DNA from 2 places in the Duganella sp. HH101 genome. Region 1 is predicted to be linked to the other one. Evidence: predicted binding sites of a transcription regulator. Region 1 holds the regulator's gene; the other holds the start of a gene.
The links. Region 1 encodes NrdR, which represses ribonucleotide reductase genes. Its sites were predicted from a motif close to CACNANATNTNGTG; they were not measured.
Positions count from the first base shown of each region.

Region 2: the regulator NrdR is predicted to act here: its motif matches at 1,469-1,482, upstream of DUGA2_RS13130 (ribonucleoside triphosphate reductase).

Region 1 covers NZ_LRON01000031.1:23,157-26,561, reverse strand. The annotation lists gene glyA (serine hydroxymethyltransferase) at 1-1,111, shown strand, start outside; gene nrdR (transcriptional regulator NrdR) at 1,168-1,638, shown strand; gene pilV (type IV pilus modification protein PilV) at 1,743-2,297, shown strand; gene DUGA2_RS29680 (PilW family protein) at 2,294-3,250, shown strand; gene DUGA2_RS29675 (PilX N-terminal domain-containing pilus assembly protein) at 3,254-3,405, shown strand, end outside.
Region 2 covers NZ_LRON01000007.1:21,539-24,943, forward strand. The annotation lists gene DUGA2_RS13130 (ribonucleoside triphosphate reductase) at 1-1,424, opposite strand, end outside; gene DUGA2_RS34475 (monooxygenase family protein) at 1,667-1,903, shown strand; gene DUGA2_RS13140 (nuclear transport factor 2 family protein) at 2,035-2,448, shown strand; gene DUGA2_RS32615 (AAA family ATPase) at 2,502-3,017, shown strand; gene DUGA2_RS13150 (SCO family protein) at 3,010-3,405, opposite strand, start outside.

The DNA of each region.
Region 1 (3,405 bases):
GCAGGGTTCCCAGCTGACCAATAAATACGCCGAAGGCTACCCGGGCAAGCGCTACTACGGCGGTTGCGAGTATGTCGACGTCGTCGAGCAACTGGCGATCGACCGCGTCAAGCAGCTGTTCGGCGCGGAAGCGGCCAACGTGCAGCCGAACTCGGGCTCGCAAGCCAACCAGGGCGTGTTCTTCGCCGTGCTCAAACCAGGCGACACCATCATGGGCATGTCGCTGGCCGAAGGCGGCCACCTGACCCACGGCATGCCGCTCAATATGTCCGGCAAATGGTTCAACGTGGTTTCCTACGGCCTGACCGCCGAGGAAGACATCGACTACGTCGCCATGGAAGCGCTGGCCAAGGAACACAAGCCTAAGCTGATCATCGCCGGCGCGTCGGCCTTCTCGAAAAAGATCGACTTCGAGCGTTTCGCCGCCGTCGCCAAAGCCGTTGGCGCTTACTTCATGGTCGACATGGCGCACTACGCCGGCCTGATCGCAGCCGGCCTGTACCCTAACCCTGTGCCGCACGCCGACTTCGTCACCTCGACCACGCACAAATCGCTGCGCGGCCCACGCGGCGGCATCATCCTGATGAAGGCCGAGCACGAGAAGATCATCAACTCGGCTATCTTCCCAGGCATCCAAGGCGGCCCGCTGATGCACGTCATCGCCGGCAAGGCTGTCGCGTTCAAGGAAGCGCTGACGCCTGAGTTCAAGGCTTACCAGCAACAAGTCGTCATCAACGCCGACGTGCTGGCCAAGACCCTGATCAAGCGCGGCCTGCGCATCGTCTCCGGCGGCACCGAGTCGCACGTGATGCTGGTGGACCTGCGTCCTAAGAACCTGACCGGCAAGGAAGCGGAAGCGATCCTGGGCGCGGCCCACATGACCTGCAACAAGAACGGCATCCCCAACGATCCGCAGAAGCCGTTCGTGACTTCGGGCATCCGCCTGGGTTCGCCTGCCTTCACCACCCGCGGCTTCAAGGAAGCGGAAGCGGAACAAGTCGGCAACCTGATCGCGGACGTGCTGGACAACCCGCACGACGCCGCGACCATCGACCGCGTGAAAGCGGCCGTGAAGGTTCTGGCTGACAAGTTCCCTGTCTACGCCAAGTAATCTGCAGTACCGCGACGCCGGCGTGTGCCGGTGTCGCGTCACCGAATAGCGCCCATATGAAATGTCCGTTTTGCCAGCATGAAGATACCCAGGTTCTCGATACGCGTGTATCCGAGGAAGGGGATTCGATACGCCGGCGCCGGCGCTGCGGTAAATGCGATAAACGATTTACCACGTATGAGCGCATCGAACTGGTGATGCCGTATGTGGTCAAGAAGAACGGCAGCCGCACCGAGTATGCGTCCGCCAAACTGCGCGGCAGCCTGACGCTGGCCTTGCGCAAACGTCCCGTGGCGGCGCCCGCCGTCGACGCGGCGATATTGTCGATCGAAGAAAAACTGCTGACCAGCGGCCAGCGCGAAGTCGACACCGGCTACATCGGCGAGCTGGTGATGCAGGAGTTGAAGCGTCTCGACAAGATCGCGTATATCCGCTTTGCATCGGTGTATAAAAACTTCGAAGACCTGGCCGAGTTCCAGGACGCGATTGCCGAAGTCGGGCAGGAACGCAAGCCGCGCAAGGCCTAGTTTCCCGCCGGTCTACGGCTGGCGCACCTTTGATACACCTCATACCCACGACAGTAGCCACTGCTAACTTCTAGCTCAGTCTTGTCGACTTGCGGAGGTGTGCCATGCGCACGCGCATTAACATGCGGGGCTTTACGCTGCTGGAGATACTGGTCGCCGTGCTGTTGCTGTCGGTCGGCATCGTCGGCGGCGTGGCGATGCAGCTGTCCGCGCTGCGTGCGCGGCATCAGGCGGCGTTGTTGTCGCAGGCGGCCTACGTTGCCGCAGGCCTGGCCGAACGCATGCGCGCCAACGCCGTGCAAATGCGCCTGGCCGATGGCGCCAATCCCTATCTGACCTTGGATTACGATGCGCTGGCCGAGCCGCTCCCGCCGGCGCCGTCGTCGCTGTGCTACGGCGCCGTGTGCGACGCCATGCAATTGGCGATGTTCGATCTGTACGAAGCCAAAATGCAGGTCGGTATGTATCTGCCCGCCGGCCGCATACGGGTGTGCCGCGACAGCGGCGCCACCTTGCGCTGGGCTTGCGGCGGCAGTGCGGGGGCGCCGGTGGTGGTCAAGGTGGGATGGCACGATAAAAATCCCGATGGCACGCCGCGCAAGGACGCCGGCGGCGAGTTCGCGCCCGCCATGGCCTACGCCGTGGGAGCGACGCGATGAGCGCGCGGCCTGTATCTGCGGGCGGTTGGACCGTGATCGAGTTCGCCATTGCGCTGGTGCTGGGCTTGATCGTGGCCTTGCTGGCCTGCGGCTTGCTGCTGTCGGCCGGCAGCGGCTATCGCAACCACAGCGACAATGTCGGCCTCAACGACGGCGGCCGTCATGCGCTAGACATCATGGCGCGGGCGATACGGCAAGGCGCCTACATCAACTGGGACAGCAAGGCTGCGCCCGTCGAGCTGGATGACGCCGCGCCGGCGCCGGTCGCCGGCCTGGATGCCCGCAGCATCGGCCACGGCAGTGCCGATATTTCGGAGCTGTTGCCCGCAGTGGCGCATGGCAGCGATGTGTTGGCATTGCGCTTTTCCGGCTCGGGCGAGGGCGGCAATGGCGATGGCTCCAGCCTCAATTGCGCCGGCTTTGGCGTCGCCGCTCCGCACGACGAGGATGGCCGTGGCTGGAGCATTTTCTACGTGGCGGCCAATGGCGACGGCGAGGCCGAGTTGCGCTGCAAATATCGCGGCGCATCCGGCTGGGGCGCGGACGCCATCGTGCGCGGCGTCGATTCGTTCCAGGTGCTGTATGGCGTGGACACCGATACGCCAGCCGACAACATTCCCAATGCCTATGTCAACGCCCGCGGCGTCGATGCGATGGATGGCGCGCTGGTGCTGTCGGGCGCGACGCCGGGCGAGCGCCTGCGCGATTTGCGCCGCAAGACTTTCTGGAAGCGCGTCTGCAGCGTCAAGGTGGCCTTGCTGCTGCACGGGGACAGCAACACGCGCGCCGACACGGTGGCGACGCGTTTCGATCTGTTCGGTCCGGCGTATTCCGAAGCGCATGGCGATGACGAGGGCGTGCGTGTCACGGAGGCGGGCTTGCCGTCGGCGCAGCGCGCGCGGGCGCGCAGGGTGGTGGGCATGACGGTGGCGTTGCGCAATCGGGGTGGCTAGATCATGGCGGTTCAACGGCAGCGCGGTGTGGTGGTGTTGATGTGCCTGATGATGATGCTACTGGCGATGTTGCTGGGCGTCTCGGCGGCGCAGATGAGCTTGCAGGGCGAGAAGGCCGCGCGGGGCGAGCGGGATCGGGACGTGGCGTTTCAGGC
Region 2 (3,405 bases), on a different contig from region 1:
TTGCGCAGCGTGCCCAGGTAGCGCTTGGTGTAGGGGAACAAGCCATTATCCATATGGCGCTGGATCACCTTGCGTTTGATTTCCAGGCTGTCGCGGCCCAGTTCCAGCAGGCGGTCCAGCGCGGCAAGCAGGCCGTCCTCGTCGCCGCGATGCAGATACCCGAGGCGCGCGCAGTTGATGGTGACGACGCCCAGCGAACCGGTCTGCTCGGCCGAACCGAACAGGCCGTTGCCGCGCTTGAGCAGCTCGCGCAGGTCCAGCTGGAGGCGGCAGCACATCGACCGTATCATGTTCGGCTTGAGCTCGGAGTTGATGAAGTTCTGGAAGTAGGGCAGGCCGTAGCGCGCCGTCATCTCGAACAGGCGTTCGGCGTTGGGGCTGTCCCAGTCGAAGTCCTTGGTGATGTTGTAGGTCGGGATGGGGAAGGTGAAGGCGCGGCCTTTGGCGTCGCCGGTCATCATGATCTCGATGTAGGCGCGGTTGATCATGTCCATCTCGGCTTGCAGCGCGCCGTAGGCGAACGGCATTTCCTCGCCGGCGATGAGGGGGATTTGCTCGCGCAGGTCGTCCGGGCAGACCCAGTCGAAGGTGAGGTTGGTGAACGGCGTCTGCGTGCCCCAGCGCGACGGCACGTTGAGGTTGTAGATCAGCTCCTGCATGTACTGCTTGACCTCGTCGTAGCTGAGATTGTCCTTGCGCACGAAGGGCGCCATGTAGGTGTCGAAGGAGCTGAAGGCCTGGGCGCCGGCCCATTCGTTCTGCAGGGTGCCGAGGAAGTTGACGATCTGGCCGATGGCGCTGGACATGTGGCGCGGCGGGCTCGATTCCACCTTGCCCGGGACGCCGTTCAAGCCTTCGTTGAGCAGGGTGCGCAGCGACCAGCCGGCGCAGTAGCCGGCCAGCATGTCGAGATCGTGGATGTGCAGGTCGGCCTCGCGGTGGGCGCGGCCGACTTCGGGCGGATAGACGTGGTTGAGCCAGTAGTTGGCGATGACCTTGCCCGACACGTTGAGGATCAGCCCGCCCAGCGAGTAACCCTGGTTGGCGTTGGCGTTGACGCGCCAGTCCTGGCGGTCGAGGTATTCGTTGATCGAGGCGGCGACGTCGACCAGCGCGTGGCGGTCCTGGCGCAGCGTGGCGTGCTGTTCGCGGTAGACCACATAGCGGCGCAGGGTGTGGCGGTAATCGGCGTCGTAGAGCACGCGTTCGACGGTGTCCTGTATCAGCTCGACGGTCATGTGGTCCTGCGGGTGCAGCGACGACAGGTGGAGCAGCGCGCACTCGGCCAGGTGGCGGGCTTCGGGCAGGTCGAACTCGCCGCTGGCGCGGCCTGCCTTCAACAGCGCCGCCTCGATCTTCGCCAGCGAAAAGGCTTGCTCGCTGCCGTCGCGTTTGGTGATCTGCGTATGAAACAATCCTTGCATGCTTTCTCCTTGATCCCATATCTAGTTGGTTTGAGAAGGTTATGCACTAGATATGGTGCCGTCAATTGAGGAAGACGCAATGTTGTGATTTCTTGATCTAGATTCCGCTGGACCGGCAAAAAGGCTCATGGGCGGTCGCTTTTCGGCGGTCGGGAAGCGGCAGAAACTTGATCTGGTAAGTTGTCAAACAAGCTACAATAGCTGGCATCCGGGTGCCGGACACTAATCGAATGGGAGTGTAGATGATTCATTCCGAACGCCTGACCGCTGAAGTGGAGGGGGACTTCGTGGTCTTCCTGATTGGCATGCGCATCAACAAGCCGTGGAAAATCCACAAGTGGCTGCCGGTCGTGCTGGCCACGTGGGGAGGGTCAAGTCTGACATTTGGACACGAGCTCGACAGTATCGGCATGCTACGGCTGGGGCCGTGTCCAAATGTCAGACTTGACCCCATTGTTGTGACCTCATTGTTGGGATAGCGGGAATTTTGCAAATGCTTTAAAGTTAACGTCGCCATTTTGATAATGGTTCCGGCCTGGCCGGATCAGGGGCACCCAGCCTGGTGTCCGTTCTATGCAGGGATTACATCGCTCACGAGAGGAAGTATTTCATGTCGAACCTTCAAAAGATTGGTGCACTTTTCGAAGCATATGCAAGCAAGAATGTCGCTGCGGTCAGCGATGTCATGGCGGAAGATATCGTCTGGCGCATTCCCGGCCATCACCCTCTCGCCGGCGAGAAGCGCGGCATCAGGGAGGTGCTGGCTTTCTTCGATCAACTCGGAAAAGCCGAGTTTCAGGCTCAGCCCTACGCTATCGCGGAGCAAGGCGACTATGTTATCGACCACCACCGGGGATGGAGTACTGCTGGCAGCGGCCTGGACTTGACCTGGTGCCTGGTCTTCCGGTTCGAGCACGGAAAAATCAAGGAAGTGACCAACTTCTGCTCAGACCAGCACAAGGCCGATCTGTTCTTCCATGAGCATTACCGGCTCAAGCCTATCCCCGAGCGTCTGGCAGAGTAAATCCTGACTGCGGACACCATTTTCACCGACTTTAGCAGGGCCATTCATTCATCATGCCTACTGTCTACTTAATCGAAGGTCCAGTTGGAGCCGGGAAGTCTACTTTCGCCACTCAACTGGCCTCGCGTACTGAGGGCGTCCACATCGCACTGGACGAGTGGTTCGTGAGACTGTTCAGTGCCGACCGCCCCGCCGGAGAATTCATACCTTGGTATGTTGAACGGAAAGATAGATTGGTCGATCTTATCTGGGACCATAGCCGGCGCCTTTTGGCAGCGCAGAAGGATGTCATCCTTGAGCTCGGACTGATTCAGCGCGGGCCGCGCATAGAGTTTAGCCGCAGAATCAGCCATAGTGGGCATGCTCCTGTTCTTCATATACTGGATGCTCCGATCGATGTCCGGCGCGAGCGGGTACGGCGGCGGAATACTGAAAAGGGCGCGACGTTTTCGATGATCGTGCCGGACCATGTATTCGATATCGCAAGCAGTCTTTGGGAGGCGCCTGATGACATCGAATGTGATGAGTTCGACGTAAAATTCGTCAATCGCCAGACCTCCACTACCTGATCAACGCAGCCACCCGCTTGACGAACGCCGGATCAGGTTCGGCATCGAGCCGGGTGGTGTCCACCTGCACCGTGCCGCTGGTGTCCAGCAGCGCGATGCGGTTGGTGTGATTGATCTCGCCGCTCTCCAATACCCGATACTTGATGTTTAACACAGCCGCCAGCGCGCGTGTCTGGCTGTCGCCGTCCGCTACCACCAGCCGGAACTGCGACGAATCGAGCTGATGCATCTTCAGCAGCCCTGACAGTGTGGCCGGCGTGTCGTGGCGCGGATCCAGGCTGATCATCAACACCCGCAGCCGCTTGCCGTCCGGCCCCAGCGCGGCTACCGTGCGCTTGAGCGTCTCGATGATGATCGGGCAGGCCGCGTGGCAGTCGCCGTAGAACAT